DNA from 2 places in the Dactylosporangium sp. NPDC051087 genome. Region 1 is predicted to be linked to the other one. Evidence: riboswitches for the same ligand, from Rfam matches in the RefSeq annotation. Region 1 holds a riboswitch; the other holds the start of a gene.
The links. Region 1 has a riboswitch for cyclic di-AMP ahead of ACZ6TV_RS01585 (coiled-coil domain-containing protein). Riboswitches for the same ligand answer to the same signal wherever they lie in the genome.

Region 1 (4,106 bases):
GTCGAGCGGCGCAGCACAGGTCACGCGTTGCCGATCGAGGAAAGCGGGATGGCGAAGACGGTGCGTCTGCCGTTGTATTCGGTCAGGGTCCAGACCCGCTTGCCCTGGGGCTGGTAGGAAAGGTCTTCCGGGCCGCCGAGCAGGACCTTCGTGTGCTGGTTCGAGGAGCCGATGTCCGCGCGGTGCAGCCAGCCGGGTCGGCGGCCGTACTCGCTGGTGCTCAGGACGAAATCGGGGCCGTCGCCGATGGTGAGGGCGCCGTTGATGTTGGCGCGGGACGTCACGTAGGCGGCACTGGACCCGGTGAGTTTGCCGTCCTTGTCGAGGTCCCAGCGGACGATCCGGGCGTTCGCCGGTTTGGGCGAGTTGACGCCGCCGAGATCCTTCTTGAACTCGGCGGTGATCAGGGAGTTCGGTGAGCTGCTGCGGTCGAGGCTGATCGACGAGATGCGCAGCCGGCGGTCCGGCGGCTGCACCTGCGGCGTGTAGTAGCCGATCTGCGGAATCGCGTACCGGTAGTCCGCCGCGTAGGCCTTCTTGTCGTGGATGCCGATCTTCTTGCGCGACGCGTCGGCCCTGGTGCGCCAGATGGTGTGCAGGTCGAAGACGCGGATGGCGTAAGTGTCGGCGACGTACAGGTGGTGGCCGACCCACGCGATGCCGCCGACGTGGGACTTCACGGCCTGGAAGTTGTTGCCGTTGCGGAAGGGCACGACGAGCAGGACGTGCCGGTACTCCGGCTTGCCGGAGTCGTCGTAGTTGACGAACGTGATGCGGCTGCCTCGGTTCGTGCCGTCGCGGCCCTTGTCGTCATACCAGGTGGCCGCGATGACCCGGTGCCCGTTCCAGCGGCCGTCGGCGTCGGCGTCCCACGAGCCGGTGATGCCCTGCGGGATCCAGGTGGTGCCGTCGTTGTCCTCGTCGTTCCAGCAGAACTGGGTCGAGTCCGCGGTCGGCGGCACCCCACAGGGCGCCTGGGCGCTGTGGTTCATGTCGCCGAGGACGTGGGTGAGCGTCGTGTTGGAAATCTTGCCGTTGAGCTCTTCGATGGCGTCTGAGAACGTGGTCGAGCGGTCCTGCAGTCCGTATTCCTGCTCCGATCGGTTGATCTCGGTCGGCTGGAAGTCCGCGAGTTGCTCGAAGAGGTCGATCAACGAATGGGCCGATCAACGAAACGGATCGACGAAACGATCGACGAAGAGCACCCGCGCGAAGCCACGCAAGCGCGTCAACCAGGACCCGTACCCGACCGGGGAGCCAGCAAGCACAATGCCCGGTATCGCACCCGTTCGTGTTCGAAAAAGAGCTGGCGTGTTCGAAGAAGAGCAGGTCAGCAGTGACGCTGAGCGATCACCGGGTTGCGTAGAACGACGGCGGTTGCGCAACGCGCAGCATCGATTCAGTGATTTGCGTCACGTGGTTTTCTTTTGGCAGGCTTAGGCGACCTGCTGGGATGGCACCGTTTCGAGAGGTGCGTCACAGCGGCGCACAATCGGTGCGCTGCGCGGGCGAATAGCCCTGGGTAGGCTGGCCGTCGGTCTCGTCCGACAGGGCGCCGCCCCCGCGGCGCCGGACAGGACTGCCGCCTAATCGCCGGTGCGAACCCGGCGAATCGGGGACCCAACCGTAACTGGGGTGAATCCGCGGGTGACCGCGGTAGGGATCGTTCCGTCCCGAACCCGTCAGCTAACCCGGTCGGCGGCCGACGGAAGGAACAACGAGCCAGATGTCATCACGACATCCCGGACGGCGGATTTCCGCCGCCCTGATGGCGGCCGTGACGGCCATGACGACGGTCGCCCTGTGCGCGGTGGCCGCCGCGCCCGCCGGCGCCGAGCCGGGTGACGACACGGGCGACGAAGGATCCAACGCGACGCTCGCTCAGGTCCTCGACGAGAGCACCCGCGCGTGGATCGAGGCGAAGGACAAGTTCGACGCCTCGGTGAAGAGCCAGGCCGATCTCACCGCCAAGCTCGCCGCGACCGAGACGGAGCTCGCGAGGGTCACCGAGCAGGTGTCCGCGATCGCCGTGGCGGCGTATCAGACGGGGCCGCTGAGCACGTTCGTGGCGCTGATGGACTCGGGCAGTCCGACCGGGTTCGCGGAGCGGGCCGGGTCGATCGACGAGATCGCGCGGCACAACGACAACCTGCTGCGCGACCTCAACCAGCTGAAGAAGGACCAGGCGGCGCAGAAGGCCGCGCTCGAGGGCGAGGTCAAGCTCCAGCAGGAGCAGGTGGCCGTGATGGCCGCGAAGAAGAAGGAAGCCGAGAAGGGGCTGTCCCAGGCGGGCGGCCCGAGCAACGGCTTCGTCTCCGCCAACCTGCCGTTCGCCGCCCCCTCGCCGCGCAACTCCAGCGGTGGCTGGTCGGCCGAGAGCTGCAAGCAGAACGACCCCACGACCAGCGGCTGCATCACGATGCGGACGTTGCACGCGATGCAGCAGGCGCAGGGTGCGGGCTTCAAGCGGTTCGTCTCCTGCTACCGGCCGAGCGGTCCGTACGAGCACCCCAAGGGCCGTGCGTGTGACTTCTCGGTGCAGGCGAAGTCCGGCTTCGGCGGGGTCGCGGCCGGGGAGGACAAGGTCTACGGGGCCAACCTGGCGACCTATTTCGTGAAGAACGCGGACCGGTTGGGCGTCATGTACGTCATCTGGTTCAAACAGGTGTGGACACCCGCGGTCGGCTGGCACCACTACAGCGGCGTCGGCGGGGACCCCTCCAGCGACCACACGAACCACGTGCACCTGTCCATGCTGTAGCCCTCACGTCAGCGGACGGCCGGCCGATAGGGCAACTGTCGACCGGCCGACGCAGCGTGAGGGGAAACCGAAGTGAAGCACCGACTCGTGACGCGCAGCGACTTCGACGGTCTGGTGTGTGCCGTCCTGTTGCGTCACCTGGACCTCATCGGCGACATCACGTTCGTGCACCCGAAGGACGTCCAGGACGGCACGGCCGAGATCGGGCCCAACGACATCCTGACGAACCTGCCCTACGCGCCGGGCGCCCATCTCGTCTTCGACCACCACCACTCGGAGACGCTGCGCAACCCGGGCGAGAAGAGCAACTACATCATCGACGCCGAGGCGCCGTCCGCGGCCCGCGTCATCTATGACCACTTCGGCGGCGCCCCGCGCTTCCCGAACGTGTCGGACGAGCTGATGGAGGCGGTCGACAAGGCCGATTCCGCGCAGTACGACATCACGGACATCCTGCAGCCGGTCGGCTGGACGCTGCTGAACTTCCTCATGGACAGCCGCACCGGGCTGGGCCGGTTCCGGCAGTTCAGGATCTCCAACTACCAGCTGATGATGCAGCTCATCGACGCGTGCATCGATCATCAGGACGTCGAGGAGATCCTCGACCTGCCGGACGTGGCCGAGCGCGCCGAGCTGTTCCGCGAGCAGCAGGAGCTCTTCGTGGACCAGCTGCGGCGGGTGAGCCACGTCGAGGGGGACGTCGTCGTCGTGGATCTCCGCGACGAGGAGGTGATCTACGCCGGGAACCGGTTCATGGTGTACGCCATGTTCCCCGAGGCACGGGTCTCCATCCACGTGATCTGGGGCAAGCAGAAGCTCAACACGGTGTTCGCGGTGGGCAAGTCGATCCTCGACCGCACGTCCCCGACCGACATCGGCTCGGTGATGCTGCAGTACGGCGGCGGCGGCCATCTCGCGGCCGGCACCTGCCAGGTCCCGCACGACGAGTCGGAGCGGGTGCTCGCGGAGATCGTCGCCAAGGTGGGCGCTCCCAGAGCCGCCGTGCTGAGCAACTAGGGCTGAGCAACTAGGGCTGAGCAACTAGGGCTGAGCAACTAGGGCTGAGCAACTAGGGCTGAGCAACTAGGGCTGAGCAACTAGACCAGCGCGTTGGCCCGGTCGGTGACGTGCAGCAGCACCCGGCCCGCGATGTCGAGCTCCTCGGGGGTCAGGTCGCCGTACAGCGCGGCGGTGATCCCGTCGATGCCGGCACTGATCTCGTCGTAGCGCTCCTGGCCCAGCGCGGTGAGCGAGATGTCCCCGGTGAACAGCGCGGGGTCGTCGACGACGGCGGCGACGAGCGCCGGGTCGGTGCGCAGCCCGGTCACCATCCGGGCGACGAGGT
Region 2 (4,106 bases), on a different contig from region 1:
GGGGCCAGATCCAGTCCCCCGCCCTGGCCCTGGCGACCAACGGCCTGGCCGCCCGCTTCGGCGTCCCACCGGCGACGGTCCTGCTCGCGGGCATCACGCTGCAGCTGGCCGCGTACACCGGCGAGACCGACGCCCTCCTGCGCATGATCGTGGCGACCCGCTTCCGCCCGGCGAGCCGCGCCCTGGTCGCCGCCTTCAACCAGAACGCCCTGTTCCGGCTCGCCTTCGACATCCACCCCGGGCAACCCGACGCCCGCGCGGCACGAGACGACGCCCGGGCCGAGCAATCCAGCGTCCGCGGCGAGCAAGGCAGCGTCCGCGGCGAGCAAGGCAGCGTCAGCGCCGAGCAAAGCAACGTCCGGGCCGAGCAGGGCAGCGTCCGCGCCGGGCAACACGACGCCCGCCCCGCGGAACGTGCCGAGGAGACCGTCGGCGAGCTGCTGCGCCGCGCTTCGGATGCCGCGATGGTGGCGTACGCCCACTGCGAATACGACCCGGCCAAGCTCGAAGCCCTCTTCGCCGACGTCGCCGCCGACCGCGGGATCACGCCCGACGGCTACTGCTTCTTCAACGACACCCGCTTCTCCGCCCAGGACCAGTCACCGCCCGCGCTCCCGTCCGACCTCCCCGAGGCGATCCACGCGGCGCTCCCGGCGACGAAGCTGCGCGCCCCCGTCATCGACCGCACCCCGAAGGGCGCGAACTTCTTCATGTTCCTCACCGACCTCGGCGACACCGCGGAACTGATGCTGTGCGCGGAGCACGGCTTCCTCGGCGAACGCGGCCCCCTCGGCTTCCTCGCCGGCCTCGAACGGCTCATCGTCAGAGCCACCCTCGACGAGCACGCCACCACCAGGCTCCTCTACCGCGAAGCCACCCTCTGACCTCGAACCGACACGTCACCGAGAACCAAGAACACCCCAACCCAGGAGCACCCGAACCGAAGAAGCACCCGGGCCAAGGAAGCACCCGGGCCAAGGAAACACCCGGGCCCAAGGAAACACCCGGGCCAAGGAAACACCGCGGGGCACGGACCGACGTCCGCGCCCCGCGATCGAACCGAGCGTCAGGCGGTCCGCTCCTGCTGATCCGGGACGACGGCGTCGGCGCCGACGGAGGCCGCGTCCAAAGGCGGGGTCAGCTCGGGCGAGATGACGTCGTTGATGGTGGTCTCACGAAGGTGACGGTTGTGCCGCGGCTCCTGGCGGGTCTTCACGTCGCTCAGCCGGCGGCGCAGGTCGTCGCGGACATCGTTGATCGCGGTGTGCAGGTCCTCCTCCGACGATGTCGTGACGATCTTCTGGTGGCCGGCGATCCAGCACTCCAGGGTCACCTTCTGTCCACGGGCGGACCGGTCCTTCACCGACACCTCGAGCTCGGTGGAGTCGACGGGAAACCCGGCCAGGTAGCTGTCGAGCGTGGCGAACTGCTCGGCGATCCAGACCCTGTCCCCCTGGGAGAAGCCCGCGCCGACGCGCAGGCAGTCCTCGACGGTGGCCGGTGTGCTCGTAGCACTTCTCGACATGTCCGAGACCCCTTCCGTTGCTTGCCTTGACCAGGTCCGCTTACCCCGCAATGACCCTGTTCATGTCCCCCAAACCTTCCTAGGAGGCTAGTTTACCACCGTTCCGACCACCCGGCCGACCGCCACCGGGACGTCGCCAACGGTCCGCGCAAAGGGTGAAAGCGCAGGTGGTTAGGGTCTTCGCGGCCCCGCTCGTAGGCACCGACCGTGCCGGCGAGGGCCGCCGCCGAGCCGTGCCCAGCGGGCCGGGGAACCACGTTCTTGGGGTGAATCCGCTCGAATCGGAGCGGTAGGGGCGACTGTTCCGTCCCGAATCCGTCAGCTCACCCGGTAGGCGGCCGATGGAGGGAACAGTATGTCCAGACCTCCGTGGATCGTCGCCGCCCTGACGGCGCTCGCGATCCTCCTGACCCCGGCCGCGGTGCTCGGCACGGCTTCACCGGCGAACGCCAGTGAGGGTGGCGACCCTGCGCTCATCAAGAAGCTCGACGAGACCAACCGTGCGTACATCGACGCGCAGAACGTCCTGACGGCGTCGCTCGCCCGGCAGGCGACCCTGAAGCAGCAACAGGACGAGCTGGAGCCGCGGTACGCCAGGCTCCGCGACGACACCCAGTCGATGTCGGTCGCCGCGTACCAGAACGGCGGCGGCCTGCGCAGCGCGGCCACGCTGCTCGACAGCGGTACACCCGGAGTGTTCGCCGACCGGGTGAGCACCCTGGAGGTCATCGCGCGCGGCAACGCCGAGCAGCTCAAGCAGGTGACGAAGACCCGCGAGGAGCTGACGAGGACGAAGGCGACCATCGACGCCGAGGTCGCCAAGCAGCAGGCCAGCATGGCGGTGATGGCGAAGCAGAAGGCCGAGCTCGAAGAGGCCCTCGCCCAGGCGAGGAACGCCGTCGACGCGTCCACCACGTGGAGCGGCAACACCACCGCCAAGACCGCTGAGGCCGCGCCCCGGCGGGCCGACGGTTCCTGGCCGGCCGAGTCGTGCGGCGCCGAGGACCCGACGACGTCGGGCTGCCTGACCCCGCGGACGCTGCACGCCCTGCAGCAGGTGCGGAAGGCGGGCTTCAGCCACTTCGTGTCGTGCTGGCGGCCGCCGGGCGAGCCGTACGAGCATCCCAAGGGCCGGGCCTGCGACTTCGCCGCCGACGCGAAGGGCTTCGGCGGTGTGGCGACCGGCGCGTCGAAGGAGTACGGCACGCAGCTCGCCGCCTGGCTGGTGAAGAACGCCCAGGGGCTCGGCGTCATGTACGTGATCTGGTTCAAGCAGATCTGGACGCCCGCGGGCGGCTGGCACGCGTACGGCAGCGGTCAGGGCGACCCGAGCAGCGACCACACCAACCACGTGCACATGTCAATCTACTAACGCCGCCAGCAGCGCCGACACCGCCGGCAGGGCCGCCCTGCCGGCGGTGACCAGCGCGTCCAGCCGGCGCGCGCCGGCGACCGGGAGGTCGGTCACCCGCACCTGCAGCGAGGACACGTCCCGCAGCGCCAGGTCCGGCGCGATCGTGGCGCCGTGCCCCGCCGCGACCAGCGCGAGCACCACGGGATAGTCGACGCACGCGTGCGTCCGGCGCGGGGTGAAGCCGCGCTCCCGGCCGAGCCGGTCCAGGATCTGCCCGGTCGTCGAGGACGGCGGCCCGGCGACCCACGGCCGGTCCACGAGGTCGCCGTACGAGTGCACCGGCGGCCAGTCGGCGGGCACCACGACCCGGTACGGGTCCTCGCCGAGCGGCACGACGCTGACCTGCCGCCGCGACTCCAGGCCCAGCGACGCGTCCCGCTCGGTGATCGTCACGTCGAGGCCGCCGAGCCGCAGCTCGCGCAGCGCGGGCGGGCCGTCGAGCTCGGTGATCGAGCAGGTCACGTCCGGATGGTCGCGGGCGAGCGTGGCCAGGGCCGGGATCAGCATGTGCCGGATCACGGTCGCGAACGCCCCCACCCGGACCAGGCCGGCGGCGCGGCCGGACATGGCGGCCAGCTCCCGCTCCGCCTCGGCGAGCTCCCGCTCGATCGCCTCGGCCCGGGCGGCGAGGACCCGGCCGGCCGCGGTCAGCACGGCGCGCCGCCCGGACCTGTCCACCAAGGGCCGGCCGACGGCGTGCTCCAGGTGCGCGAGCTGCTGCGACACCGCCGACGGGGTGACGTGCAGCGCGGTCGCGGCGCCGGCGAGGGTCCCGCGCCGGGCGATCGCGGCGAGCACCGCGAGGCGGCGCGGATCAAGGTTCAATGCAGTCCCGCTTCAGTCCAACTGTAGGAAATCTCGCTCACACGTTAGCTGCGCTGTCTGCCACGATGCGAGGCGTGAGTCGTTTCATCGAGCTGAGCCACCCCATCCACGCCGGTCTGGTCACCTATCCCGGCATGCCCGGGCCCGTGATCAGCGACTACCTGTCCCGGGAGGACGCCCGCGGCAGGTATGCGCCCGGCACCGACTTCCAGATCGGCCGCATCGACCTGATCGCCAACACCGGCACGTACCTCGACACACCCGCGCACCGGTTCGAGGGCCGCGGCGACCTCACCGACGTCCCGCTGGAGCGGGTCGCGGACCTGCCGGGGGTGCTCGTCG

Region 2: another riboswitch for cyclic di-AMP. It lies ahead of ACZ6TV_RS41795 (coiled-coil domain-containing protein); the one in region 1 lies ahead of ACZ6TV_RS01585 (coiled-coil domain-containing protein).

Annotation. Positions count from the first base shown of each region.
Region 1 covers NZ_JBVJIJ010000001.1:332,333-336,438, reverse strand. Annotated here, with positions in the region: gene ACZ6TV_RS01590 (hypothetical protein) at 21-1,154, opposite strand; cyclic di-AMP (ydaO/yuaA leader) riboswitch at 1,574-1,717, shown strand; gene ACZ6TV_RS01585 (coiled-coil domain-containing protein) at 1,787-2,761, shown strand; gene ACZ6TV_RS01580 (DHH family phosphoesterase) at 2,849-3,778, shown strand; gene ACZ6TV_RS01575 (hypothetical protein) at 3,859-4,106, opposite strand, start outside.
Region 2 covers NZ_JBVJIJ010000028.1:48,560-52,665, forward strand. Annotated here, with positions in the region: gene ACZ6TV_RS41785 (condensation domain-containing protein) at 1-884, shown strand, start outside; gene ACZ6TV_RS41790 (HPF/RaiA family ribosome-associated protein) at 1,067-1,525, opposite strand; cyclic di-AMP (ydaO/yuaA leader) riboswitch at 1,740-1,877, shown strand; gene ACZ6TV_RS41795 (coiled-coil domain-containing protein) at 1,881-2,897, shown strand; gene ACZ6TV_RS41800 (LysR family transcriptional regulator) at 2,886-3,764, opposite strand; gene ACZ6TV_RS41805 (cyclase family protein) at 3,830-4,106, shown strand, end outside.